Regions from separate parts of the Kitasatospora misakiensis genome, predicted to be linked through region 3. Evidence: riboswitches for the same ligand, from Rfam matches in the RefSeq annotation. Region 3 holds a riboswitch; each other region holds the start of a gene.
The links. A riboswitch is a leader RNA that binds a small molecule or an ion and turns the genes downstream of it on or off. The one in region 3 is predicted to bind cobalamin.
Positions count from the first base shown of each region.

Region 1 (6,965 bases), on a different contig from region 3:
AACCGGCGGGGCGAGCGTTGGTGGTCGATCCCACGGGACGGCTCTGACAACTCCTCCGTACCCCACTACGCTGCGGGTATGACGATCAGGGCTGTGGTGTTCGACGTCGGGGAGTGCCTGGTCGACGAGACCCGGGAGTACGGCAGCTGGGCCGACTGGCTCGGTGTGCCGAGGCACACGTTCGTTGCGCAGCTCGGCGCGGTCATCGCCCAGGGGCGGGACTACCGGGAAGCGTTCCAGGTGTTCCGGCCCGGCTTCGACCTGTACGCGGAGCGCGAGCGCCGAGCGGAGGCCGGCCGGCCGGAGACCTTCGGCGAGGGCGACCTGTACGCCGACGTCCGCCCCGCCTTCGTCGAACTCCGCGCGGCCGGGCTGCACTTGACGATCGCCGGCAACCAGACGGTTCGAGCGGGCGGAATCCTCCGCGAACTCTTCACCGGCGATGTCGACCTGATCGGCACCTCCGACGACTGGGGCGCTTCGAAGCCGGACCCCGGCTTCTTCCGGAAGGTCGCCGAGGTCGTCCCGGCCGCACCGGGCGAGATCCTCTACGTCGGCGACCGACTCGACAACGACGTGCGGCCCGCCCGGGCCGCCGGGATGCGGACGGCGCTGATCCGGCGCGGGCCGTGGGGCTGGATCCAGCAGCACGACCCGGCGACCGCGCAGGCCACCTTCCGAATCGACTCGCTGCTGGAACTGCCGGAGCTGATCGCGAAGGCTAACGCTGAAGTGAGCTGAGCGTCGCACTCCACGAGTAGAGCCGGTCGTCGACCCGCCGGACGGCATCCGTGCCGTCCGGCGGGCGAGGAGCCCCAGGGTGAGGCCGGCGTCAGTGGGCGAGGTCTTCCCGCAGGCGGTGGGCGGCGGTGATCAGGCTGGTCAGGGAGGCGCGGGTTTCGGGCCAGGCGCGGGTCTTCAGGCCGCAGTCGGGGTTGACCCAGAGGCGGTCGGCCGGGATCGCGGTGAGGGCGGTCCGCAGCAGGCGTTCGGCCTCTTCGGTGGTCGGCACACGTGGGGAGTGGATGTCCCAGACGCCCGGGCCGACCTCGCGCGGGTAGCCGGCGGCGGCCAGTTCGCGCGCGACCTCCATGTGGGAGCGGGTGGCCTCCAGGGAGATGACGTCCGCGTCGAGTTCGTCGATCGCCGTCATGATCGCGCCGAACTCGGCGTAGCACATGTGGGTGTGCACCTGGGTGTCGGCGCGGACGCCGGAGGTGGCGAGGCGGAAGGACTCCGTCGCCCAGTCCAGGTACGCGGGCCGGTCGGCGGCCCGCAGCGGCAGGGTCTCGCGCAGGGCGGGTTCGTCGACCTGGACGACGGCGGCGCCGGCGGCCTCCAGGTCGGTGACCTCGTCGCGCAGGGCGAGGGCGACCTGGCGGGCGGTGTCGGCGAGCGGCTGGTCGTCGCGGACGAAGGACCAGGCGAGCATGGTGACCGGGCCGGTGAGCATGCCCTTGACCGGACGGTCCGTCAGGCCCTGGGCGTAGCGGAACCAGTCGACCGTCATCGGGTGCGGGCGGGAGATGTCCCCGGCCAGCACCGGCGGGCGCACGTACCGGGTGCCGTAGGACTGCACCCAGCCGTGCCGGGTGGCGAGGTAGCCGGTGAGCTGTTCGGCGAAGTACTGGACCATGTCGTTGCGTTCGGGCTCGCCGTGCACGAGGACGTCCAGGCCGGCCTTCTCCTGGTAGGCGACGACCTCGCGGACCTCGGCCTCCATGCGAGCACGGTAGGCGTCGGCGTCGATCCGACCAGCCGTCAGATCAGCTCGCGCGACGCGCAGTTCGGTGGTCTGCGGGAAGGAGCCGATGGTGGTCGTCGGCAGCAGGGGCAGGCCGAGGCGGGCGCGCTGGGCCTCGGCGCGCTGCGGGTAGGCCTGTGGACGGCGGGCGTCCTCGGTGGTGACGGCGGCGGTGCGGGCGCGGACGGCCGGGTCGCGGGTGATCGGCGAGCCGGCGCGGGAGGCCAGGTCGGCGCGGTTGGCGGCGAGTTCGGCGGTGATCGCCCCGGTGCCCTCGCGCAGGCCGCGGGCGAGCAGGGCGGCCTCGGCGGCCTTCTGTCGGGCGAAGGCGAGCCAGCGGGCGATCTGCGGGTCGATGTCGCGCTCCAGGCCGGCGTCGATCGGCACGTGCAGCAGGGAGCAGGACGGCGCCACGTCCACCTGGTCGGCGAGGCCGAGCAGGGTGGCCAGGGTGGCCAGCGACCTCCCCAGGTCGTTGATCCACACGTTGCGGCCGTCGACCACGCCCGCGACCAGCCGCTTGCCCGGCAGGCCGCCGACGGCGGCGAGGTCGTCCAGATTGGCGGCGGCCGGTCCGGTGAAGTCCAGGGCCAGGCCCTCGACGGGGGCCTTGGCGAGCACCGGCAGGGCCTCGCCGAGGCGGTCGAAGTAGCTCGCGACCAGCAGCTTCGGCCGGTCGGTCAGGGCGCCCAGCTCCCGGTAGGCGCGGGCGGCGGCGTTGAGTTCGGCCGGGGTCCGGTCCTGGACGAGGGCGGGCTCGTCCAGTTGGACCCAGTCGGCGCCGGCGGCCCGCAGCTCGGCGAGGAGTTCGGCGTAGACGGGCAGCAGCCGGTCCAGCAGGGTGATCGGCGGGAAGTCCTCCGCCACCCCGGGGGCGGGCTTGGCCAGCAGCAGGTAGGTGACCGGGCCGACCAGGACCGGCCGGGCGGTGTGGCCGAGCGCGAGGGCCTCGGTGAACTCGCCGACCGCCTTGGCCGGGCAGGCGGAGAAGACCGAGTCCGGCCCCAACTCCGGTACCAGGTAGTGGTAGTTGGTGTCGAACCACTTGGTCATCTCCAGCGGCGCGACCTCCTGGGTGCCGCGCGCCATGGCGAAGTAGCCGTCGAGCGGGTCGGCGTCGACGGCGGCCCGGTGGCGGGCCGGGATCGCGCCGACGGCGACAGTGGTGTCGAGCATGTGGTCGTACAACGAGAAGTCGCCGGTGGGGACTTCGCGGACGCCGGCCTCGGTGAGCTGCCGCCAGTTCTCCCGGCGCAGCTCGGCGGCGGTGGTGTGGAGGGCGTCGGCGGTGACGGCGCCCTTCCAGTAGCCCTCGATCGCCTTCTTGAGTTCCCGGTTCCGGCCCTGGCGGGGGTAGCCGTGCACGGTGGCCCGGGTCGCCGCGGCTGCGGACTTCGCTGTCAAGGGACTCTCCTTCGCGAGTCTTGCTCCTCAAGTGCCCGGGGACGGCACGAGTGCGCGAAGGGACGACGGACCGGACGGCGGCCGCCGTGAACGGGCGTGCCTGAACCGCCTGGTGTGGTCGCCGACCCGCCCTCGAGGTCTCCGGACAGCCGCCCGCGGATCGTCCACGGGCGGGCAGCGGGCAGGTCTTCGGACTCGCGAGCACGCCCGCCCTCGTCGAGGGCGGACACCTACTGGCCGTCGCTTCCCAGACCCGGCTCGGGCCCAGTGCGTATGACGGCGGTCGTTCTCGCTCACCGCTGCGGGGCAGTCCCGGACTGGCCAGTTGAAAGGCGTCACCGGGTTCCCTCTTACGACGCCCTGTCTGGCGGACAGGGCGAACCAGCTACGAGGTCAGCCTAGAGGCAAAGCACCGGCCGGGTCAGCACATTCCACGGCGGTGTCCACGAGTTGGGACCGGTGCGGCGGGGTCGGGGCTCAGCCCGGCCGCTCGAAACGGACGGTCGGCTCGAAGTTGGCCCGGCGGGCGGCGCATCGGAAGACGGTGAGGACGGCCGGGCCTACGACGAGCACGGCCATGAAGGTGGTGACGGCGCGGCCGGTGTCCCAGCCGAGGGAGGTGGCCAGGTCGAAGAGCAGGTAGCGGTGCCACTGTTCGGTGAACGGCAGCCCGGGGAGGTAGGCGATGGAGCTGTTCGGGTCGGTGGAGAACGGCCAGAAGGAGAGGTTCAGCAGGAACCCGAAGAGATAGCCGGAGAAGGCCCCGTAACCGGCCAGCACCGGCACCTCCCAGCGGCGCGGGAGCTTCGGGAGCAGCCCGGCGAGCAGGCCCACGAACGCGCAGCCGAACATCTGGTAGGGCATCCAGGGACCCACCCCGCCGGTCAGCAGAGCGGAGGCGAACAAGGACGTACAGCCGAGGGTGAAGCCGAAGCCGGGGCCGAAGACCCGGCCGGCGAGGACCAGGACGAAGAAGACCGTCTCCACCCCCGCCGTCCCCGCGCCGAGGGGGCGCAGCCCCGCGTTGACGGCCGAGAGGACGCCGAGCATGGCCAGCGCCTTGGCGTCGATACCGCCGGCGGCGATCTCCGCGATCACGACGGCCAGCACCAGGACCAGCAGGGCGCCGAAGATCAGCGGTGGGGCGAAGGAGGAGCCGAACTTGCCGGGCGCGACGACGAACGGCCAGGTGAAGGCGACCAGGCCGATGAACGCGGCGAGGGCCACCACCACGCGGGCCCGGCCGGGGATCCGGACGGCGGTCACCGGGCGGCCTCGGTCGGGGCGAGGGCTTCGGCGACCTGCCGGGTGGTCAGGTACGGCAGCGGGGCGAGGATCTTGGCGGTCTGGGGGGCGAAGGTGGGCGAGGCGACGATGACCTCTGCGGTGGGGCCGTCCGCGACGATCTCGCCCTCGGCCATCACCACCACCCGGTCGGCGGCCCCGGCGACGAACTCGACGTCATGGGTAGAGATCACGACCGCGCGGCCCTCGGCGGCGAGGGCGTCCACGATGCCGGTGAGCGCCTCCTTCGCGTGGTAGTCGAGCCCGCGGGTGGGCTCGTCCAGCAGCACCACCCGGGGGGCGGCGGCCAGTTGGATCGCCAGGACCAGGGCCAGCTTCTGGCCCTCGGAGAGGTCGCGGGGGTGCGCCTCGTCCGGGATTCCGGGGGCCAGCCGGTCGAGGAGCCGCCGCGCGGTCGGCCCCGCCGCGCGGCCGGACTCCAGATCGCTCTGGGCGAGTTCCTGGGCCACCGACTCCAGGTACAGCAGGTCGGCCGGCGTCTGCGGGACGAGCCCCACCAACCTCCGCGCCTCCGCCGCCGGAACCCGCTTGGGATCCTTCGGCGGCCCGCCGTCGGCCCGGGCGACCCGCACGCTGCCGCCCTGCCGAGGCCCGGAACCCTGCAGCGCCCACAGGAGCGAGGACTTGCCGGAGCCGTTGCGGCCCATCAGCGCGGTGACCTGGCCGGCCCCGAGTTCCAGACCGACCTCGCGGACGGCGACCAGCTGGCCGTAGCGCACCACGATCCGCTCGGCGGACAGCACGGTGTCGCCGGTGGCGGCCGCACGGCGCGGCGCCGGCGCGGGGCGCGTAGCAGAACACCGCGAGCACCATGCCCTGCGCCACCGCCGCGAACGACGGGATCGCGAAGGGGTTGAACCACTGGAGCGAGAACGGCTGGTCACCGGCGAACAGCCCGTACCCGCAGAAGCCGAGCAGCACGGCGTACTCGAAGACCAGCAGCGCCTTCTGGAGCCGCGCGGCCAGTTCGAGCCCGCGCACCGCGATCAGCGCGGCGCCGACCAGGACGACCAGGCCGATCAGGGTGCACTGGACGGTCGAGTCGGCGTCCAGCCGCAGGCCCGCGACGCCGCGTACGTGCGCCTCGTCGAGGAGTTGGACGATCGAGGAGCCGGTGACCGTGGCCTTCGCCGTCGATGCCGAGGGATCACCGCCTTGGTGGTGGGGGGAGATGTGGGGGTGGGGTGAAGTGCGAGCCATGAAACCGGCGGGTCCGGAGACACGTCAATGCTGTTGTCATAAGGGTCGGCGGGCGGACCGGCGGCGGGGCGGCCCGCTCGGGTGCGCACCGCGCCGAGTGCGCGAGGGCGCACGCCAAGGGCGCACGGAACGCCGCCGAGCGCTCTTTCCCCGCCGCCGCACGGGCCGTACGGTCACATACCAGGCGACCGTACGGCCCGCCGCTCCCGACCCAGGAGGGCCCGTGGAACCTCGCTGCCCCTACGCCCACGTCCTCGACTCCCGCGCCACCGACGTGCACGCCGAGGCCGCCCATCTGCGCACCCACGGCCCGGCCGTCCGGGTCGAACTCCCCGGCGGCGTCCTCGCCTGGTCGGTGACCCGCGCCGAGGTCGCCCGCCGGCTCCTCGCCGGCCGCCAGCTCGGCAAGGACGCCCGCCGCCACTGGCCCGACTGGATCGACGGCCGGGTCGGCCTCGACTGGCCCCTGGCCAGCTGGGTCGCCGTGGAGTCCATGTTCACCACCGACGACGAGGACCACCACCGCCTGCGCACCCTGACCGCCCCCTCCTTCGGCCCCCGCCGCGTCGAGGCCCTGCGGCCGCAGATCCGGGCGATCGTCACCGGGCTGGTCGACGACCTGCGCACCGCCGCGCCCGGCGACCCGGTCGACCTGCACGCCCGGCTCTCCTACCCGCTCCCCACCACGCTGATCTGCGACCTCTTCGGGGTCCCCGACGACCAACGCCCAGAGATGCGGCGGGTGGTGGACGGCGTCCTGGAGACCGGCGCCACCCCCGAGCAGGCCAAGGCCGGCCTCGACGACCTGTTCGCCGCCATGGCGCGCCTGGTGGCCACCAAGCGGGAGACGCCGGGCGACGACATGACCAGCGAGCTGATCGCGACCCGGGACGCCTCCGGCTCCCGGCTGAGCGAGCACGAGCTGATCTCCACGCTGATCCTGATGATCGGCGCCGGCTCCGAGACCACCGTCAACCTGATCGACCACACCGCGGCGCTGCTGCTCGCCCACCCCGAGCAGCTCGCGCTGATCCTGGACGGCGCGGCCACCTGGCGCGACGCCATCGAGGAGGCGCTGCGGCTCGAAGCGCCGGTGATGCACCTGCCGCTGCACTTCGCCGTCGAGGACATCGACCTCGGCGAGGGCGTGCTGATCCGCACCGGCGAACCGGTCCTGATCGCCTACGGGGCGAGCGGCCGCGACCCGGAGCTGCACCCCGACCGACCCGACGCCTTCGACCTCACCCGCCCCGACAAGACCAACCTGGCCTTCGGCCACGGCCGGCACTACTGCCTGGGCGCCGCACTCGGC
Region 1 is NZ_JBHSOF010000012.1:90,020-96,984, forward strand. Features, by position in the region: gene ACFP3U_RS12455 (NUDIX hydrolase) at 1-1, shown strand, start outside; gene ACFP3U_RS12460 (HAD family hydrolase) at 79-741, shown strand; gene metE (5-methyltetrahydropteroyltriglutamate--homocysteine S-methyltransferase) at 833-3,148, opposite strand; cobalamin riboswitch at 3,312-3,549, opposite strand; gene ACFP3U_RS12470 (ECF transporter S component) at 3,626-4,414, opposite strand; partial or broken gene ACFP3U_RS12475 (ATP-binding cassette domain-containing protein) at 4,411-5,196, opposite strand; gene ACFP3U_RS12480 (hypothetical protein) at 5,207-5,641, shown strand; gene ACFP3U_RS12485 (cytochrome P450 family protein) at 5,877-6,965, shown strand, end outside.
Region 1: it holds a riboswitch for cobalamin, as region 3 does, so the genes downstream of both, metE (5-methyltetrahydropteroyltriglutamate--homocysteine S-methyltransferase) here and ACFP3U_RS33065 (prenyltransferase/squalene oxidase repeat-containing protein) in region 3, are expected to answer to the same signal.

Region 2 (6,965 bases), on a different contig from region 3:
GGTCGCCCAGCGGACCAGCACACCGGGCTCCTGGACGAGCGCGTCCAGGTCGGTGAAGTTGGACAGCCGGGGGAAGCGCAGCACGGCGACCCGCAGCACGTCGGCGCCGAGCGGGCCGCGCGCGGCGGTCCGGTCGACGACGGTGGACAGGTCCAGCGAGTCCTCGGCGTCCAGCCAGAGGTCCGGCAGCATCGGCAGGGTGCCGAGCACCGGACGGCCGGTCAGCTCGCGCAGCATCTCCAGCCCGGGGGCGAGCAGCCGCGCGTCGCCGCGGAACTTGTTGACGAACCAGCCGGCCACGTGCCGCTGGTCCTCGGCCGACAGCAGCGCCAGCGTCCCGTACATCGCCGCGAAGACGCCGCCCCGGTCGATGTCCCCGACCACGACGACCGGCAGCCCGGCGGCGGTGGCCAGGCCCATGTTGGCGATGTCCCGGTCGCGCAGGTTGATCTCGGTGGGCGAGCCCGCGCCCTCGCAGACCACCACGTCGAAGCGGCGGCGCAGGTCCGCCAGGCACTCCAGGGCGCGCTCCAGCAGCACCGGCTTGCGCTCGCGGTAGTCCAGCGCGCCGACCTCGGCGACCGGGCGGCCCAGCAGCACCACCTGGCTGCGGCCGTCCCCGCCGGGCTTGAGCAGCACCGGGTTCATCGCCGCCTCCGGCTCGACCCGGGCGGCCTGCGCCTGCATCGCCTGGGCGCGGCCGATCTCGGCGCCGTCCGCGGTGACGAAGGAGTTCAGCGACATGTTCTGCGCCTTGAACGGCGCGACCGCGACGCCCTGCCGGGCCAGCCAGCGGCAGATGCCCGCGGTGACCACGCTCTTGCCGGCGTCCGAGGTCGTCCCGGCGACCAGCAGTGCCTTGCTCATGCCCCGCCCCTTCTCCCGCTCGCTGCCTTCCGGGCCGGACTGCCCGGACCGCCCGGACTGCCCGGACCGCCCGACCTGCCCAGCCTGCCCGATCTGCCCAGTGCGGCCTGGAGCAGCAGGTGCCCGGCGACCGTCGTACCCAGGGCCAGCGCGCTCACCCGCCGGGAGAGCACGCACGCCCGCTCGATGTCGTCCACCCCGACCGGCCGCAGCCCCTCGCCCAGCACCGGCCGGTGCTCGGTGCGCTCGCCGTACCGGAGGGTCCCGCCGAGGCGGACGCCCACCGCGCCGGCGAACGCCGACTCGGCCTGGCCGGCGTTCGGGCTGGGGTGCGCGGAGCCGTCCCGCCGCCAGACCCGCCAGGCGGTGCGCGGTTCGGGGGCGGCGGCCACCGTCAGCAGCGCGGTCAGCCGGGCGCCCGGCCAGCCCGCCACGTCGTCCAGCCGCGCCGAGGCCCAGCCGAACCGGGCGTAGCGCGGCGAGCGGTGGCCGACCATCGCGTCCAGGGTGTTCACCGCGCGGAACGCCAGCAGCCCGGGGGTGCCGGCCAGCCCGCCCCAGACCAGGGCGTTGACCACGGCGTCGGCGGTGTTCTCGGCCACCGACTCGACGACCGCGCGGGCGATCTGCCGCTCGTCCAGCCCGCTCGGGTCGCGTCCGCACAGGTGCGGCAGCCGCTCCCGGGCCGCCGTCAGGTCACCGGCCGTCAGCGAACGGCCGACGGTGCGGGCCTCCCGGGTCAGCGAGGCGCCGCCGAGCACCGTCCAGGTCGCGGCGGCGGCCAGCGCGGCCCGGCCGAGCGGACGGCGGGCCAGCAGCCGGTCCGCGGCCAGCGCGCCGGCCGCGACGGTGCCCACGCAGAGGGCGGTGAAGACGGCGCCGGCGGCGCGGTGGTCGCGCCAGAGCCGCTGCTCCAGCCGGCCGGCCGCGGTGCCGAAGCCGGCCACCGGGTGGCCGCGGCGCGGATCGCCGAACCGGGCGTCGGCCAGGTATCCGGCGACGGCGCCCGCGCCGAACGCGGCGGCCCGGGTCAGCGGGCGCACGGCACGCTGCGCGGCGTCGTCGAGGGTGGGTTCGGGCCCGGCGGGGCAGCCTGCATCGCGTGCGTGTCCTCACTCAGGGTCCGCGCCCTGGATCGACGTACCGGGGGCGAGAGTCTCCTGGCTTCCGGGTCGGACGCGCTCCCGGGCCCTCCGGCGGCTTCTGACGGCTCGCTGCGGCTGGTTCCGGTCGTGCTCCCCGGTGACAGTGGCGGGACCGCGCCGGACTCGCACCGGCTTCCTCTGCATGCCTCCGTAATGGCTGAAGGATCCCATCACGGGCCCGATCCGGGAGTCAACCGAGGTCGCGGAGGGGTTGGTCACACGGCGGACCCCGCCCGGCGCCCGCCGTTTCCCGTCGCTGCCTCCGCGCCCGCCGACAGGCGCGGGCCGACGCGATCGGCCGGATCGTGCGGGTGGACCGGGCGGACCTCGCCGCCGTCCTGCGGTCCGATCCCGCCCGGTCCGATCCGGCCGTTCCGGCGTCTTCCGGCCGGGGCGGGCCCGCGGTGGTGACATTCCCGGTGTGACCTTCCTAGCGTGACAACCCGTACGGCCGTGTCCTGCTGGCCCCGCCCCGCCCCGCCGAGTGGACTGGGCTGTGGAGTGGGTCCAGACACCGATCAGCGGGGAGCGAGTATGCGTTGGGGAATCGCGGCCACCGTGGCGGCCGCCGCCGTCGGCACCGGGGCGGCCGTCCTGGTGATCGGCCGCCGGGCCTCGGAGCGGATGGTCCGCCCGGCCGCGGGCGTCCGGGAGCGGACCGGCCCGGTGGTCGTTCAGAGCCTGGGCGCGGGCCGGATCACCTTCACCCGGAGCCCGCTGAGCGAGCGCCCCGGCCGCTGGGCCGTGGAGTGGGGCCAGGACGGGCACGCCGTCGTCGAGGAGGTGCTGCACCGCGACGAGCAGGGGGTGACCCGCCGTCTGGTCCGCGCCGACCGCGGCACCCTCGCCCCCGGCACCGAGGTCCGCTTCACCCCGCGGGTCTACCTCGGCGACCCGGCCGCGGCGCTCGGCCTGACCTTCGGCGAGACCGCCGTCGAGGGCGAGCTGGGCGCGCTGCCCGCCTGGTGGCTCGACGGCAAGCGCGGCACCTGGGTGATCCTGGTGCACGGCCCGGACGCCGACCGCTCCCAGACCCTGCCGGTCCTCCCCGTCCTGCGGCGGCTCGGCCTGCCCGCGCTGGCCGTCAGCTACCGGGGCGACGCGGGCGCGCCGGCCTCCCCGGACGGCCTCGGCCACTTCGGCGAGACGGAGTGGCGGGACGTCGAGGCGGCGATCCGGCTGGCCCTGGACAGCGGCGCGGGCCGGGTGATCCTCTACGGCTGGTCGCTGGGCGCCACGATGGCCCTGCAGGCCGCCGCCCGGTCCGACTACGCCCCCTCGATCAGCAGCCTGGTCCTGGACTCCCCGGTCCTGGACTGGCCGGCCACCGCCCGCCGGGGCGCCGCCCGGGCCGGCTTCCGGGGCGCGGCCGCCGAACTCGGCGCGCTGGCCGCCCAGGGCCGCACCGGCGTGGATCTGGCCGACTTCGCGCGCCTCGCCGAGGGCGCCGACCTGCGCGTGCCCACCCTGGTGCTGCACGGCCCCGACGATCCGGTGGCGCCGTTCGGGGCCGCCGAGCGGCTGGCCGCGCGCCGTCCGGAGCTGGTGAACCTCCAGGCCTTCCCCGGCGGTGACCACGCCGCCCTGTGGAACGCCGCCCCGGACCGCTACGCCGAGACGCTGCGCCGCTGGCTCACGCCCTTCTGCTGACCCCGGGCCTGACCCCGGGCCCCGGCCCCGCGCCCGACCCAGGCCGCCGTGTCCCGTCGTCGCCCGCCGTGGCCCGCGGGGCACGGGAGCCGGGGGGAGCCGGGGGAGCGTGGACGGTCCGCGATCGGCGCGCGGGCCGCAAGGGACCTCGTACGGACCACCCGTCCGCCCCTACTCTCTGACCTGGCATGCACCCGTCACAAAGATCAAGCCAGTCGGTTTGGGCTCTGTTGCCCGATCTTGTCGAGGCCCCGCGCCCTCCGCCCGCCCCGCGCGGAGAACCGGATGTGACAGATGGCCGGTACAAGGGGAAGACTGCTCGACGTGACGTCTCGGAATCCGCGCGACCGTGATGCCCCGCTCCCGCCGACGATCGGTACCGGTGCGACGGTGACCCGTCTCCCCGGAACGGCCCACCGCCCCGCCGGCGCGAGGCCGGGGGGCCAGGGCGTACCCCGCCGACGAGGCCCCGCCCCCGCACCCGGCCGCGGCCGGGTCCCCGTGCCGGAGGGCTTCCCCGCACCCGCCGAACTCGCCCCGCTGGCCCGCCGCATGCTGGTCGACGCCGTCCGGATCGCCCGCTGGGCCGGCGACCTCGACGAGGTCGACAAGCGCGGCGAGCTGCTCCCGGACGACGCCCGCGCCGCCGGCCGCGCCCTCGCCATGACGGTGGGCGCCGCGGCCAAGGCCTGGGGCCAGGCCCTGCTGGTCGGCCTGGTCGAGCCCCGGGACGGCGGCGCCGTCCCCGGCTGGCGCCTGCACGCCTGGGAGCACGACGACGAGGCCGTGGTCCGCGGCTGGTCGGCGCTGTTCGACGCCTGGACGCTGCTCGCCCCGGTGCCGCCCGCCGCCCTGCGCGGCGTGTTCGCGCTGCTCGCCGGGCAGGCCGTCGACCAGGCCCCGCAGCTGCTCTCCTTCCTGCACCTGGTGGACGGCCCGGTCGCCGACGTCGAGCTGCTGGAGCTGCTCCGGCGCGGCCTGGACGAGCGCCGGGTGGGCGGCGGCGAGGGCGCCTTCGGCGTCTCGCCCGTCCCGCACGCGGCCACCGCCGTCTCGGCCGTCCGCGGCACCTGCCGCGAGCCGCAGATCGACACCCCGGCCTCGCCCGCCGACGTCGCCGCCGTCCTGGACTGGATGCTGGACGGCCTGGCCGCCGTCGGCGCCCTGGTCCGCCGGGACAACGCGGCCGAGCTCTCCCCGCTCGGCCACTGGGCGGTGCGGGCCAAGCTGGAGGAGATCTGCACCGTCGCGCAGACCGCCGCCGGCCACATCGAGCAGAGCGCGCTGGAGCTGCTGAGCGCCTGCGCCGACTACTCGCCCGGCCCGGCCCGCGCCGAGTACCGGGCCTGGCTGGCCGCCCGCCCGGCCGACCGGGCGGTGGCCGAGCTGCTGGAGGCCGCCCAGGGCGAGGACGCGCTGCTGCGCGGTCTGGCCTTCGAGGCGCTGCGGGTGGCCGGATCCACCGCCGAGCAGGCCGTCCGGGCCGCCGTCGACGAGCCGGTGCTGCGCCCGTACGCGCTGCTCTGGCTGGCCGAGCGCTCGGACGAGGAGGTCTCCCCGGCCGACGTGCTGGGCGCGGAGGACGCCGCCTGGCTCTGGGTGGACACCGCCGCGGCCGTGCTCGACCACGGCGAAACGGAACTCCTGGTGGGCCACGTCGAGGGCGCCTCGGCCGGTGACCCGGTCCGGCTGTTCGCCCGGGCCCGGCAGTCCGGGCACCCCCGGGCGGCCTCGGTGCTGACCGCCGTCTCCGGCGTCCACCCGGACCCGGCCGTGGCCCGCGCGGCCCGCCGCTCGGCCTTCAGCGTCCACCGCGGCGGCGCCTGAGCGGCCGCACCAGGACATAGCAGCAGGACATGGCACCAGGACATGCGAAAGGGCCCGGCTCCCCGAGGGGAACCGGGCCCTTCCACATGTCCGGTCGGCGGGTCCGCGGCGGCGGCTCAGCCGATCCGCGACTCCGCACGGCGGGCCCGCACGTCGCCGACCTTCTGCCCCACCTTGCGGCGGATCACCAGCAGCGGCGCCATCGCGGCGAGCGCGATCTGCGCGAACGCGCCGATGTGCATCAGGTTGTCGCCGCCCGGCAGACCGGTCGCCCAGGCCGCCAGGCAGCCGATCGAGACGACGATCCAGCAGAGCGTGGCGGTGGCCAGCAGCCCCTGCGGCTTGGGGTACTCGATCCGGCTGACCATCAGGTACGCGGCGCCGAAGATGGCGAGCAGACCGGGCAGGAACGGCGGGTCGAGCAGCACGATGGCGATCACCGTCATCGCGCCCATCGGGCAGGGCATGCCCTGGAACACCCCGGGCCGCATCTTCACGGCGGAGAAGCGGGCCAGCCGCAGGACCACCGCGAGCAGCACGGTCAGCGCGATCAGCGCCGAGAGCCGGCTGTTGGAGCCCGGCGAGACCATGCCCCAGACCGCGACGAAGTAGGCCGGCGCGATGCCGAAGCTGATCAGGTCGGCCAGGTTGTCGAGCTCGGCGCCGAGCGCGGAGGAGCGCAGCTTGCGCGCCACCAGCCCGTCGAACAGGTCGCACATCGAGCCGATCAGCAGCAGCGTCACCGCGGTGGCGGCGCTGTGCTTGTCCGGCGCGGCGTCCGGGTTGGTGATGTGCGGGACGAGCACCCCGGTGGTGATCGAGTAGATCGCCAGGAAGCCGCAGACGGCGTTCCCCAGGGTCAGGAAGTCGGCGGTGGAGAGGTGCTGCGGTGAGCGCGGCGCGCGCAGCTCGCGGTCGCGGGCCCAGCGACGCCGGCGCAGGGCCGTCTCCTCGTCGTCCAGGCCGACGATCGTCTCAGGATCAGTCACGGTCAAGGCGCGTCACCCCGGCGGTGGTCTTCTGGCCGACCTCGACGCCGACCTCGACGCCGGCCGGCAGGTAGGTGTCGACCCGGGACCCGAACCGGATCAGACCGATCCGCTCGCCCTGCTCGACCTTGGTACCGGCGTCGACGTACGGCACGATGCGACGCGCCACGGCGCCCGCGATCTGGACCATCTCGATGTCGCCGAGCTCGGTGTCGAAGTGCCAGACGACCCGCTCGTTCTGGTCGCTGTCCTTGTTGAACGCGGGCACGAAGCCACCGGGCACGTGCTCGACGGAGGTCACCTCGCCGGGCAGGGGCGCCCGGTTGACGTGGACGTTGAGCGGGCTCATGAAGATCGCCACGCGGGTCCGGCCGTCCGGCCACGCGTCGATGCTCTGGACCACGCCGTCGGCGGGGGAGATCACTCTGCCCGTGCCGATCTCACGCTCGGGGTCGCGGAAGAACCACAGCATGCCGGCGCCGAGCGC
Region 2 is NZ_JBHSOF010000030.1:74,511-81,475, reverse strand. Features, by position in the region: gene ACFP3U_RS22230 (cobyric acid synthase) at 1-867, opposite strand, end outside; gene ACFP3U_RS22225 (cobalamin biosynthesis protein) at 864-1,910, opposite strand; cobalamin riboswitch at 1,999-2,177, opposite strand; gene ACFP3U_RS22220 (alpha/beta hydrolase family protein) at 2,547-3,662, shown strand; gene ACFP3U_RS22215 (hypothetical protein) at 4,164-5,489, shown strand; gene ACFP3U_RS22210 (CDP-alcohol phosphatidyltransferase family protein) at 5,606-6,484, opposite strand; gene ACFP3U_RS22205 (phosphatidylserine decarboxylase) at 6,471-6,965, opposite strand, start outside.
Region 2: it holds a riboswitch for cobalamin, as region 3 does, so the genes downstream of both, ACFP3U_RS22225 (cobalamin biosynthesis protein) here and ACFP3U_RS33065 (prenyltransferase/squalene oxidase repeat-containing protein) in region 3, are expected to answer to the same signal.

Region 3 (6,965 bases):
CGAGTAACCGAGCATGACCACGTACATCGGGCGAATCCCCCAGGAGTAAGGGCAGGCTGACATGGCGTGAGGTCTTCCCACGCCTCCAACAAGTGCTGACGGTGTAAGCTACAGCTGACAGTGTCAGCAAAGTCAAGTGGAGATGGGATGCCCGACCAGCCGCTCACCCGCCGCGAGCGCCAGCGCGAGCAGACCGCGGCGGAGATCCTGACCGCCGCCCGGCACCTGCTCGCCGTCGACGGGCCGGCCGCGCTCACCCTGCGCGCCACCGCCCGCGAGGTCGGCATGACCGCCCCTGGGGTCTGCCGCTACTTCCCCGACCACCGCGCCCTCGTCCAGGCCGTCGTCGCCGGCCTCTACCGCGACCTGGCCGCCGAGCTCGAAGCCGCCCGCGACGCCCGCCCCGACGCTCCCACCGCCGACCGGCTCGCCGACGCCGCCCGCGCCCTGCGCCGTTGGGCGCTGGCGCACCGAAGCGAGTTCACCCTGCTGTTCGGCAAGCCCGTCCCGGACGCCGGCACCGCCCCCGAGGACCCGGCCCACGACGCGGGCTGGCGCTTCGGCCAGGTCTTCCTCGGCCTGATGACCCAGCTCTGGCGCGAGGGAGCCATCCAGCCGCAGGCCACCCCAGACCTGGCCCCGGCCTGGTGGTCCCAGTACGACGACCTGCGCGAACACCTCACTCAGGACGTCCCCCTGCCCGTCCTGCACCAGTTCGTCCAGGCGTGGACCCGCATCTACGGCCTCGTCGCCCTAGAGGTCTTCGGCCACCTCGACTTCACCCTCGCCGACCCCGAACCCTTCTTCCAGCAGACCCTGAGCGACGTACTGGCCGAGCTCGGTGCGGCCGTGCCGGTACAGGAGCGGCCCCAGAACTGATCCTTGGCCGGCCAGGGTCGAGCCCCGCTGTTCTTTGAGCTTGGGAGGGCGGTAAGGGGGAGACCGAGACCAGGAGACGGTGAAGGTTCGGACCGCTGCGCAACAGTGATTCGACGTCCCAGGGCGCTCGCGGACCAATCGTGGTGCGGCGATTCGCTGAGGGCGACTCTGCTGAGGAGCTGACGCGCCTGCTTCACCCTGCCTCCTTCGATCACGCTGCTGCAGGGCGGGTCTTCTTTGCCTCCTACCAGTCGGTGCAGGACACGGCCGGCCGATTGGACAGAGGAGAGTGCTGGGTGGCCATGCAGGGGACTGAGCTGGTGGGAACCGTGACGCTGGCGGCCCCGTACGAGGCACCGGACGGGTACCCAGCCCCGGCGGGAGCGGGCTCGTTGTGGCAACTGGAGGCGACAGCCGGTTCGGCCGACCGCCGAACGGCCTGACGCGGCTGCTCAAACCTCCGAGCCGCGGGACCGGGGCGCTGCGGTGGCCAGGCCGTCGGCCATGCGCTGCATGAAGCGCGTCAGATACCACTGCCAGAACCGGCCGGACAGCGGGAGTCTCGGGGTGAAGACGGCGGACCAGCTGATGTGGGTACCGCCCTGCGGCGCCTGTGCGAGGTCGACGGTGCCCCGGTAGGAGCGGAAGGGACCGCCGACCGTCTCGTAGCCGAACCTGCGGTCGGAGACGAGTTCGACGACGCGCTCCCGGGAGAACGCCCGGCCGGTGCGGAACACCCTGGTGTCGCCCACCTGTTGCAGGGCGCCCGGGTCACCGCCGCCCTCGATCTCGGCGGAGTCGATCGGTGACCACGACGGCCAGGTACCCGCACGTAGGAGCAGCGCGAAGACGGCGGCGGGCTGCGCCGGCGAGTGGGACGTCACGGCATAGGAGTAGTGAGTCGCTTTCACAGGAGTTCGCCTGCCCATCTGTCGGCGCGTTCCGGGAACGGTGCCACTACGGTACGGCCACGATTTTGCCTCTGATATGACAGATCATCAAGTTATGGTATGCGGCCTGCACTTCATCGAACGGGCAGCTCGCGGCGATCAGGATGGCGCGGCAGCGGGGGCACGTGATGGGCGGGTGTTGTCCCACGGGGATCGATCATCCTCAGTGTCTGCCGGTCTACATATTCAGTCTATCGACATATGCAGAGGGATGGCCTATGTTGATCCGCATGGCGGGCGGCCGGTTCCGGAGAACGGACGAGCCGTGGGGTGGGGCGTCCGCTGTTCACGTGTGGTCCGGCAGGCCGTCGGACCGTTTGCTTCCCGTGGGAGGACCGCAGTGCATCACCGTTCCCGTATGCCCGGACCCAAGTTGCTCGGTGTCGCGATCGCCGCCGTGCTCGGCCTCGGTGTGGGCGTGCCACCGGCGTTCGCCGCCCCCGCCGCTGATGCCGATCCGGTGCCCGGGCTGGTCGCCGGGGCGGAGACGGCTGCTCCGCAGCTGGTCACCGGGCTCGCCGAGGCGGCTCCCGGTGCCGGTCCGGGCGAGGCGGCCCGGGCGCATCTGGCCGCCCATCAGGACCGTTACCGGGTCGACCCGGCGCAGCTGGCCGAGTCCGGGACGGAGCGTGCCGCAGACGGTCGGCGCACCGTCAGGTTCGAGCAGCGGTACGGCGGGATACCGGTCTTCGGGGCCAGGTACCTGGTCCACCTGGTCGGCGAGGGTGCCGGGCAGCGGGTCGAGTCGGTGGGCGGCAAGTACTTCACCGGCCTCGCCGCCCCGACCGCGCAGACCGTGCCGGACGAGGTGCTGCGCAGGCTCGCTGTCGACGCGGTCCGGGATCCGGCGGCCCGCGAGGGTGCCGTCGCCGAGGACCATGGCCTGCTGGTGCTGCCCGGCGGCGCCGGCCGGCTGGTCCGCCACTTCACCGTGTGCGGGACCGACCCGGCGCACTGGGCCGCGAAGGCGCGCGAGGTGTTCGTGGACGCCACCGTCGGCGAGGTCGCCCTCAGTTACGAGGTTCGCGCTCCGTCCGCCCCGGTCGCTGAGGCCCCCGCGGCCAAGGCCGTCGGCCTCGAACCCGCCACCGGTACCGCCCCGGACGCCCTCGGCCGCCCGACGCGGGTGAACATCGGCCGGCTCCCGGACGGCACCTACCAGCTCGTCGACCTCACCCGCCCCGCCACCGTCACCACGTACGACGCGGCCGGCCGGGACGTCATGGACTTCGAGCGCTCCCTGCCCGCCGACGCCCGCCCGGCGGCCTCGGCGACCACCGACTTCCCGGCCTCCACCGGCACCAGCGGCGCCACCGACGCCCACCTCAACGCCGCCGCCGTGTACGACTTCTACCGCGACCGCCTGGGCCGCGACGGGATCGACGGCAAGGCCGGACCGATCACCTCCGTGGTCAACGTCACCAGCAACGGCGAGCCCCTGGAGAACGCCTACTGGGACGGCGAGAAGATGATCTACAGCGGTGGCAGCGAGAAGCGCCACCCGTTCTCCGTCGCGCGGGACGTCGCCGGCCACGAGATGACCCACGGCGTCGTCAAGTACACGGCCGGGTTCGTCAACCTCGGCCAGTCCGGCGCGCTCGACGAGGCCGTCGCGGACTACTTCGGCAACGCGATCGAGGTGACCAGCCGGGGCATCCCGATGACCGACCCGAAGGCCGCGCTGCTCGGCGAGGGCCTCTGCCGCACCGGCACCCCCGAAGCCTGCGCCGACCGGCGGATGGACGACCGCCGCACCACCGTCGCCGACTACATCGGGGTGCCGTCCGGCGTCGACAGCGGCGGCGCGCACCTCAACTCCACCATCGTCTCGGGGGCGTTGTGGGACATCCGGCGCACCCTCGACCCGCTCCTCGCCGACCGCCTGGTCTACCGCGCGCTCGCCGAGTACCTCACCCCGCTGGACGACTTCGTCGACGCCCGCAACGCGGTGCTCGCCGCCGGTCGCGCGCTCGGCCTCGACCGTGCCCAACTCCGCACCGTCGCCGGGGCGTTCGACGCGCACGGGATCAAGGACGGCTGGCAGCGGCGGATCGGCGTGGACAGCCGCCCGCTGCTGCGCGAGCTCTCCAGCGAGAGCATCGCGCCGGACGTCGCCGCCGGCCGCTGGGTGGCGGCCACCGCGGGCAAGGGCGCCAAGGGCAGCATGGCCGTGTTCGCGGGAGCCGTCGGCGGCTCCGCCGAGCCCGTCCGGCTCAGCCCCGAGGACGGCCGCTCGCACGGCTGGCCCGCCACCGACGGCACGTCCGCCGCGTGGGTGGCCATGGGCCCCGGCGCCGACGGCACCTGGGGCACGGAGGTGCTGGCCCGGCCGCTCGACGGCGGACCGGTGCGCAGCGTCCACCGCGCGGTGAACGCGTTCCTGAGCGGCGTCCGGGTCGCCGGCGGCGACGTGGCCTTCGTGGGGAACGACCCCGCCACCGGGAAGGCCGGGCCGATGCTCTCCCGCGACGGCGCCCCGGCGGTGGGGATCCCGCTGCCGGACGGCCACCGCGCCTCCGACCTCTCGCTCAAGGACGGCCTGCTCGCCTGGACGGAGAGCTGGGAGGCGGGTGAGCGGACGGTGAGCGCGCCGACCGTCTACTCGATCGCCGCCGGCAAGGTCGTCGCCCAGTACGTGGTGGACGACGCGAACGCCCCCGGGACCGAGGTCGGCAGCACCCGCCTCGCCGGCGACCGACTGCTCTGGGTGGAGTCGCCCGCCGACAGCACGAAGGGCAGCGCGATCCGCTCCGGCGCCCTGGACGGTTCCGGCGTGACCGACCTCCTCCCCGGCGGCAGCGGCGCACCGCACCGGATCCGCAGCCTCACCGCCTCCGACCGCGCGGTCACCTTCGGCGACTACGGCCACCGTGCGACCAAGGGCACGAAGAACGCCGACCTGCCGAAGCTCTGGCAGCTGCCGCTCACCGGCGGCACCCCCGAGCGGCTCTCCTGCAACCGCGGCGGCCAGTACGGCCCGGCGGCCGACCGGGGCACCCGGGTGGTCTGGCTGGACGCCACGGCGGGCCGCACCGATCTGGTCGTGCGCGAGCGCGCGGCCGGCACCTGCTGACCGGACGGCGGCTGCCCCGGGGTCCTTACCAGGGCGCCTGACCCCGGCGCCCGGACCCCGTCCGCCCCCGGTCGATCGCCCGCCCGGCCGCCGCACCCGCGACGGCCGGGCGGGCCCATGTCGTGCGGGGGGCGGTTCGATCCACCGGGGCTGGACCGGCCCTGACCTCTTGTCAGTTTGTCAGCAGAGCCGACATCATGAGCCGTCATGTTCTGACTCCGCCGTCGGGGGAAGTCCGGTCGAATTCCGGCGCTGACCCGCAACGGTAGGCCGCCGACGGCAGTCGGCGGCGAGCCCGAGTACCCGTCGGCGGAGGTGTGTGCCCCCCTCCTCCCGTCGTGGTCTGCGGCCAGGGGCCCCAGGAGCCGGCCGGCGGACACCCCGGGCGGCGGCCGGCGGCACCCGTGCGCCCAGGCCCGGAAAGGCCTCCCGTGCCCATGACCGTGCCCCAGACCGAGACCAAGACCCGGAATGTGTTCCGCCGCTCGCTCGGCCCGCTCGCGATAGCCGCGCTCGCGCTGACCACGGCTCTCCCGGCCGCCACCGCCGCCCCGGCGGCCCCGGCCTCCGGCGACACCGCCTCCGCCACCCACCGCCCGGACGCCGCCGCGGCCGGGTGGCTGGCCCGCCAACTCGTCGACGGCGACCACTTCGAGTCGGTCTTCGACGGCACCGCCTACCCCGACCAGGGCCTCACCGTCGACGCCGTCCTGGCCTTCGCCGCCGCCCGCAGCGCCGACCAGGCCGCCGCCCGCGCCACCGCCTGGCTCGCCCGGCCCGACATCCTGAGCGGCTACCTCGGCGACGGCACCACCGAGGCCTACGCGGGCGCCACCGCCAAGCTCCTGCTCGCCGCCGAGGTGCGCGGCGGCGACCCGGCGGCCTTCGGCGGCGTCGACCTGCCCGCCCGGCTGCGCTCGCTGCTGACGCCGACCGGTCGCTTCTCCGACCGTTCGCAATGGGGCGACTACAGCAACGCCTTCGGCCAGTCGCTCGCCCTGCTCGCCCTCCAGCGCACGCCCGGCGGCGCCCCGGCCGCGGCCGCCGACTTCCTGGCCGCCGCCCAGTGCGCCGACGGCGGCTTCCCGATCGCCTTCGGGCAGCCCGCCTGTGCCGCCGACACCGACGCCACCGCGCTCGCCGCCCAGGCCCTCGCCGCGACCGGCCGGGCGGCCAAGGCCAAGGCGGGCCTGGACTGGCTGACGGCCCACCAGAACGCCGACGGCGGCTTCGCGGCGGCCGGTGCCACCGCCTCCAACGCCAACAGCACCGGCCTGGCCGCCTCGACGCTGCTCACCGGCGGACGGTTCGCCGCTGGGCTCAAGGGCTGGGGCAGCCTGGTGAAGTTGCAGCAGGGCTGCGCGGCCGACCCCGCCGTGCGCGGCGCCGTCGCCTACGACGCGAGCGGCTTCAACCCCGCCAACGCCGCCCGGGCCACCGCCCAGGCCGTCCTCGGCCTCTCCGGCCAGGGGCTGGCCGGCCTCAGCGCCCAGGGCGCCCGCCCGTGACTGCCCGCCCCCGCGCGCCGCACCCGAGGAGCACACCCATGACCACCACCGCCCGACCCGCCCGACCTGCCCGCACCACCCGCCGCACGCTCGGCGCCCTCGCCGCCGCCGCGGCGCTCACCGCCGGCCTGCTCGGCGTCTCCACCGCCACCGCCCCGCCCGCCCGGGCCGCCGCCTGCACCGGGACCTCCGGAGTCACCGTCGTCGTCGACTTCACCGCCCTCGGGGGCGGCATCCAGACCGGCTGCGCCCCGGGCGACCCGGCCAGCGGCCTCGCCGCCCTCACCGGCGCCGGCTTCCCGTACGCCTTCCATCCGCGCTTCCCGGGCTTCGTCTGCAAGATCAACGCCCTGCCGGCGAGCTGCACCAACCCGACCGGCACCGCCTACTGGTCGTACTGGCACGCCGCGCACGGCGGTCCGTGGTCCTACAGCAACCTCGGCGCGGGCTCCTACGACCCGGCCCCGGGCGACGTCGAGGGCTGGTCCTTCGGCGCCGGCACCCAACCGGGCATCACCGCCCCCCTGACCCCCGGCACGGCCTGACGCGGTCCCC
Region 3 is NZ_JBHSOF010000068.1:2,610-9,574, reverse strand. Features, by position in the region: gene ACFP3U_RS33085 (darcynin family protein) at 1-27, opposite strand, end outside; gene ACFP3U_RS33080 (TetR/AcrR family transcriptional regulator) at 148-879, shown strand; gene ACFP3U_RS33075 (SRPBCC family protein) at 1,332-1,763, opposite strand; gene ACFP3U_RS33070 (M4 family metallopeptidase) at 2,188-4,902, shown strand; cobalamin riboswitch at 5,108-5,227, shown strand; gene ACFP3U_RS33065 (prenyltransferase/squalene oxidase repeat-containing protein) at 5,340-6,410, shown strand; gene ACFP3U_RS33060 (flagellar hook-length control protein FliK) at 6,449-6,955, shown strand.

Region 4 (6,965 bases), on a different contig from region 3:
GGCCATGAAGAGGTTCAGCGACTGGCTCTGGTCGATGTAGGGCATGCGGGCGGCGGCCAGGTCGATCAGCGCGCGCTGCGGCAGCTCCCAGGCGGTGCGGTACAGCGAGCGGACCTCGGCGGGCAGCCAGCCGAGCTCCTGGACGGAGCCGTTGGCGTCGCGCAGCGCGTCGCGGGTCTGCTGGTCCCAGACGCCGAGCTCCTTGAGCTCGCGCACCAGGTAGGGGTTGACCTGGAGGAACTCGCCGGAGAGGGTCTCGCGCTTGAACAGGTTGGAGACCTGCGGCTCGATGCACTCGTAGACGCCGGCGATCGAGGCGATGGTCGCGGTCGGGGCGATCGCGAGCAGCAGCGAGTTGCGCAGGCCGGTGGTGGCGACGCGGGCGCGCAGCGCCTCCCAGCGGTCGGCCCACTCGGGCGCGGCGGTCGGGCCGTGCTTGCCTTCCAAGAAATGATCGATGTGCAGCTCGCCGCGGGCGGCGCGGGTCTCGTCGTACGCCTCGTGGCGGCCGAGCTGCTCGGCGAGGTCGGCGGAGCGCTCGTAGGCGGTGAGCATGATGCGCTCGGAGATGAGCGTGGAGAGGGTCTTGGCCTCGGCGGAGTCGAAGTCGATCCGCAGCTGGAAGAAGACGTCCTGCAGGCCCATCACGCCGAGGCCGACGGGGCGCCAGCGGGAGTTGGAGGCGCCGGCCTCGGGGGTCGGGTAGAAGTTGATGTCCACCACGCGGTCGAGGAAGGTGACGGCGGTGCGGACGGTGGCGTCCAGGCGCTCCCAGTCCATCGCGTTCAGCAGGTCGGCGGCGGTGGCACCGGCGGCGACGTGGGCGCCGAGGTTGACCGAGCCGAGGTTGCAGACGGCGGTCTCCGAGTCGTCGGTGACCTCCAGGATCTCGGTGCAGAGGTTGGAGCTGTGCACCGTGCGGCCCGGCAGCGCGGTCTGGTTGGCGGCGCGGTTGGAGGCGTCCTTGAAGGTCATCCAGCCGTTGCCGGTCTGCGCGAGGGTGCGCATCATCCGGGCGTAGAGGGTCTGCGCGGGGATGGTGCGGACGGCCTTGCCGGCCAGCTCGGCCTTCAGGTAGGCCTCGTCGAACTCGGCGCCCCAGAGGTCGACCAGCTCGGGGACGTCGGCGGGGGAGAACAGCGACCAGTCCGCGTTGGCGTTGACCCGGCGCATGAACTCGTCCGGGATCCAGTGCGCCAGGTTGAGGTTGTGCGTCCGGCGCGCCTCCTCACCGGTGTTGTCGCGCAGCTCCAGGAACTCCTCGATGTCCGCGTGCCAGGTCTCCAGGTAGACGCAGGCCGCGCCCTTGCGCCGGCCGCCCTGGTTGACGGCGGCGACCGAGGAGTCGAGGGTGCGCAGGAACGGCACGATGCCGTTGGACTTGCCGTTGGTGCCGCGGATCAGCGAGCCGCGGGAGCGGATCCGGGAGTAGGACAGGCCGATGCCGCCGGCGTGCTTGGACAGCCGGGCGATCTGCGCGTAGCGGGAGTAGATCGAGTCCAGGTTGTCCAGCGGGGAGTCCAGCAGGTAGCAGCTGGACATCTGCGGGTGCCGGGTACCGGAGTTGAAGAGGGTCGGCGAGGAGGTCAGGTACTCCAGCCGGCTCATCAGGCGGTACAGCTCGGCGACCTCGGTGACCGACTGCTCGGTGTCGCCGACCGCCAGGCCACAGGCGACGCGGAGCAGGAAGTGCTGCGGGGTCTCGACGACCTTGCGGGTGATCGGGTGGCGCAGCAGGTAGCGGCTCTGGACGGTGCGCAGGCCGAAGTACTCGAAGCGGTCGTCGCCGTTCGCGTCGACCAGCGCGTCCAGGGCGGCGGTGTGCTTGGCGACGAAGGCGGCGGTGGTGTCGCCGATGAGGCCCTCGGCGTGGCCGACCGCGATCGAGGTGGAGAACGAGACCGCGCCCTGGCTCGACGCCTCGTCGACGATCTCCAGCGCGAGCAGCCGGGCCGCGAGCTTCGAGTACTGCGGGTCCTCGGCGATCATCGACGCGGCGGCGTCGACGGCCAGCCCGCGCAGCTCGGCGAAGTCCGAGCCGGCGTGCCGGCCGCGGAGCGCGGCGGCGGCGACGTGGCCGGGGTCCACCTGGGGGAGGTCGGCGCTGCGATCGGTGAGAAGGCGCAGGAGCGCGCCGCCGGGGTCGGAGACCGTCGGGTCGGCGGGGGCGGAGCTGGAACCCTGGGCGGGCAGGGCGACTGAGGCAGCGGTGGTCAAGGCGCTCTCTCCTGGCGGCGATCGGCGGTGGAACGGGGGCCGGGCCGATTGGGCAGGGGAGTACGCCGCGCGGGCCCGTGGGTGTCGCGCGCGTGTCGTCCCCGGCCCGCCCGCGAGGCCCGGAAGGTGGTGCTGGTGCGCATGGCCTCTGCGGGGAGGAGCCGGCACGCCGTCAGCAGGTCATCGGACTCGCGGACTCCCGGGGGGAGGCGCCGCACACCGCTGCGGGGCAGTCCCGGAATCGCACCGGGTTCCCCTGCTTCGACAGCAGGAGTGAGCATACATCTAGTGGCGCTCGTCCGACGAAGCCCCACATGTAGTGTCGCGAGGCTGCGTGTCGCGGGTCGGGTGCGATAAGCTGCGGGGGCTTTCGGAGCCCGTCAGACCGGTGCGTGCCACTCCTGCGCGGGCTTGGCGGCGCACAGCCGCATCCGCACCTGGGAGCCCGTACCGGTGCCCGTGGGGCCGGTCGCCGGGTTCTCCACGCACTTCCCGCTGTCCTCGTTGAGCAGCTGCCCCGCGTCGGTGGCGCGCCAGCGCTGGTCGGGTCGGCGGGTGCAGCCGGTCAGCACCGGGAAGCCGATGTCCGGGTCCTCCAGACAGCGTCCGCCCTGGCCGACGGAGCCGTCCTCGCCCATCGTCCAGGTCTGCGCCGGGGAGCCGTCGCAGGTGGCGGCGCCGACTGCGGCCGGGTCGCCGGCCACCCGGCTGTCCAGGCAGTAGCCGGGCACCGCGGAGGTGATCGCGCCGCTGGGGCGGCCCGCGGCGACCTCGAAGGAGAACGCGTCGGTGGTGAGGCCCGCGCCGCCCTCCCAGATCTCGAAGCCGGCCTGGACGGCGCACAGGAACGAGCCGGCCGGGACGTAGCCGCGCTGGACCGCGTCGCGGGTGAAGGCCCGCAGGTCGAGCCCGGTGACGACGTTGGTGGCGGAGGCCGCCTCGTAGGTGAGCAGGGTGTGGCTGCTCTTCTTCGGCGCCTCGTACACCCGGTAGGCCTGGCCGCCGCTGCGCAGTTCCCCGGCCTGCTTGCCGAACGGCGAGGTGCCGTTGCCGCGCAGCCAGATCATCACCTCGGCGCTCTCGGTGAAGGAGCAGCTGCCCCGGGTGGTGCTGTACCAGAGGTCGTAGGAGGCGTTCCAGACGCCGCCGTCGACCTGGGTGGTGCGCCAGGTGCTGGTGGCGTACCGCAGGTTGTCGACGGCGATGGGCAGCGGGCTGACGCCGTCGCCGCCGACCGGGGTGCTGATGTGCGGGTACGCGCCGGGGCCGCGGACCGGGTCGGCGATGTTGCCGCGGGCGACGGCGCTGCGGGTGACCGCGAAGGAGGCGCTGTCGGCGCCGCCGCGGATGCACAGGCCGCCGGTGGCGTTCCACTCGTTGGGGTTGATGATGTAGCGCCCGGAGTCCACCGGCTGCGAGGGGTAGCGGTTCTGTGCGGTGGAGCACAGCTCGCCGGGTTCGGCCGTGGTCAGGGGCGGCGGGGGCGGCGGGGCGACCGCGGCGGTCGAGGGGGCGCTCTCGCGCGGGATCAGCACGGCGCACAGGCAGAGCACCAGGAGGGCGGTGGGGGCGATCCACCACCAGGCGCGCGGCCGGGGGCGCCCGGCTCCGGGCAGGAACGGGCGGACCATGGTCTTCGCCTCCCAACGGGGGGTACTGGTGTTCGGTGTGCGGGGCGGCCGGTGCTCCCGGCGGCCTCCCGCGGGCGCGTGGCCCGCGGTCGGTCGAGGCTATCCGTCGGCCGGCGGCGGAGTGCTCCTGGGCTTGGTGGCGGTCGGCTTCTTCGCCGTGGCGGCCGAGCCGGACGGCTTGGCGCCGGTGGAGCCGGACGGCTTCGCGTTCGGCGAGGGCGAGGCCGACGGCGAGGGCCCGGCGGACGGCTGGGCGGGCGGCGCGGGCGGCGGCGCCGTCCGGAGCGGCTGCGAGCGGACGGTCCACTGCCCGGAGTACCGGGGCGCGGCGACACCGGCGGCGTACGCCGCACTGGCCGGCCCGGAGGAACTGACCCGCCAGTCGACCTCCTTGACCGCCTCGTACCAGATCAGGCCGATGATGTCGGGGTGCTGGGGGAGCTGGGTGAACATCTCGCTGATCCAGCGGGCCTTCTGGCCCGAGCTGTCGGTGGCGGCCGTCTCGGTGATGACCACGGGCTTCTGGCTGAAGCCCCGCAGCTTCTTCAGCGTCGGGTCGAAGATCTGGTCGAACGAGAGGTACTTCTCCAGGCCGACGGTGCCGTAGTAGCCGGACAGGCCGATCCAGTCGACGTAGTCGTCACCGGGGTAGAGCGAGTCCAGCGGGGTGGCGTTCTCGTAGTCGACGTTCGGGCTCCACACCCAGACCACCTTGTCGGCGCCGGCCTGCCGGAAGAGGTCGTGGACGTGCTTCCAGGCCTGGACGTACTGGCCGCGGCGGTTGCCGTTGGCCTGCTCGGCCCACGGGTACCAGTAGCCGTTCATCTCGTGGGCGAAGCGCAGGGCGATCGGGTAGCCGAGGCTCTTGACGCCCTCCGCCCACTGCTTGATGTAGCCGTCGAAATCGCCGCCGATGATGCGGCTCAGCGCGTACTCGGGCTGCTCGCCGCGGAGCTTGTCGACCTTGGACTCCTTGCGGAAGTCCCAGGGCTCCCAGGCGACCATCGGCATGATGCCGCGTTCGGCCACGGTGTCGAAGACCCGGCGGTCGAAGCGCTTGTCCCACCAGCCGACGGAGAACTCCAGCACGCTCGGCTGGTGCTTCACGGCGGTGGCGAACTCGTCGACCGGGTCGAGGTCGTAGGGGCCGGCCTTGGTCATGACGCCCATGAACGCGCCGCCGGGTGCCGGGAACGGCGCCGGGGCCGGCTCGGCGGGGGGCGCGGGAGCCTCGGCGTTCGCCGGGGTGGTGGCGGGCGTACCCGACGGCGTGCCGGGGGCGGCGGACGTGGCCGGGGCCGGTGAGGCCAGCGCGGCGACCAGCCAGTCCGGCATCGCGGTCGGCGCGGAGCCGGCGAAGGCGTACGGGGCGGGCGCGTGGCGGGCGTTGTACTTCGGCGCCAGCACGAAGGCGTAGCTGGCCAGCAGCGCGAGCGCCAGCAGGCCGATGATCCGGGGCACGGTGATCCGCAGCATCAGCGGCCGCCCTTCCGGCTGCCGCCGGCGGGGGCCGGCTCCAGCAGCTCCGCCAGTTCCCGCTCGGGGGCCTTCCTGGCACCCCTCGCGGCTGTTCCGTCCGGCCGGGTGCCGTCCGTCTCGTACGCCTCGTCCGTCCGGTACGCCTCGGCCTCGTACGCCTCGTACGCCTCGCCCGCGTCCTCCGCCTCCGCGTGGCGCTGGGCGGGCAGCTCGGCGGCGGCCCGCCGTTCGGCCCGGGCGATCCGGCGCGCGCTGACGAAGGAGATGACCGGCGGCGCGATGCCGGTGAACATGCTGACGCCGGCCCAGAACCGGAGCAGCCAGATGCCGTGGTGCAGGGTGAAGCTCGCGGCCAGCAGCCCGGCCGCGACGGCGGCCCAGAGCAGGTGCAGCCGGAAGGTCGAGAGCCGCTCGGCGCTGCGCAGGTCGCCCTTGGCGGTCACCGCGTAGGCCAGCGGGCGGCGCAGGATCGCGGCGATCGCGGCGGCGACGTACACCGGCCCGGCGAACAGGGCGAGGCCCATGCCGGCCATGCCGATCTCGCGCCGCTCGTGGGCGGCCAGGTTGAAGCGCCGCAGCCAGAGCCAGAGCAGGAACCAGCTGCCCATGCTGGCGCCCCACAGCGAGGTCCAGAGCACGGTGTCGAGCTGGATCGAGGTGATCCCGCAGGCCAGGTAGACGGCGGTGGCGAGGCTGCCCAGCACGGTGGTCGCGGCCACGCTCGGGTAGTAGAACTGGACCAGCCCGTACAGCACCCGCTGGCGCAGCCGCAGCTGGATGCCCTTGCGCAGCCGGGTCTTGAGCAGGATCTCCCAGATGCCGAACGCCCAGCGCTTCTGCTGGTTGAAGTAGTCGGTCCAGGAGGTCGGGCCCTCGCCGACGGCAAGCACGTCGGGGGTGTAGACGCCCTTCCAGCGGCGGCCGGTGGCCGGGTTCTCGGTGGCCTGCACCCGCATGCTGGTGAGGTGGTCCTCGATGATCGAGTCCTGGTAGCCGCCGATCTGCTGCCAGGCGGCGGGCCGGTACAGGTGGTTGGTGCCGATCAGCAGCGGGGCGTCCATGCCGTTGCCACCGCGCTCGACCAGGCCGGAGAAGAGGTACTGCTGCACGGAGGCGCCGTGCGCGACCCAGTTCTCGTACATGTTGCCGTACACCTGGGGGGCGACGACGAAGGCGGTGTCGGGGTCGCGGAAGTAGCCGAGGGTGCGCTCCAGGAAGCACGCCAGGGGGACGTGGTCCGGGTCCATCTGGGCCACCACGTCGTACTTGTGCTCGTGCTCGGCCCGCCAGGAGTTGTGGTTGCCGGACTTCGTCTTCGCCCGGAACTCGCCCTCGGCCTGGTTGTACTCGGGGCGGCCCTTGCGGCTGAAGTGGTGCACCCCGAGGCGGGCGGCCATCGCCTTGACCCGGTCGTCGTCGCCCTCGTCGAGGATCCAGACGTCGACCTCGCCGTCGTACTCGATCTCCAGCATGGCCGAGAGGGTCTGCTCGACGATGTCGAGCGGCTCCTTGGCCGGGACGATCGTGGTGAGCACCGCGATCTTGAGGCCGGGCTGCGCGGTGACCGGTATCGGGTCCTTGGCGCGGAACGCGAACACCCAGACCGCGAGGTTCTGGACGAGCCGCACCACCTCGACG
Region 4 is NZ_JBHSOF010000004.1:166,083-173,047, forward strand. Features, by position in the region: gene ACFP3U_RS05815 (ribonucleoside-diphosphate reductase subunit alpha) at 1-2,193, opposite strand, end outside; cobalamin riboswitch at 2,375-2,502, opposite strand; gene ACFP3U_RS05820 (GH12 family glycosyl hydrolase domain-containing protein) at 2,598-3,848, opposite strand; gene ACFP3U_RS05825 (glycoside hydrolase family 26 protein) at 3,948-5,324, opposite strand; gene ACFP3U_RS05830 (glycosyltransferase family 2 protein) at 5,324-6,965, opposite strand, start outside.
Region 4: it holds a riboswitch for cobalamin, as region 3 does, so the genes downstream of both, ACFP3U_RS05815 (ribonucleoside-diphosphate reductase subunit alpha) here and ACFP3U_RS33065 (prenyltransferase/squalene oxidase repeat-containing protein) in region 3, are expected to answer to the same signal.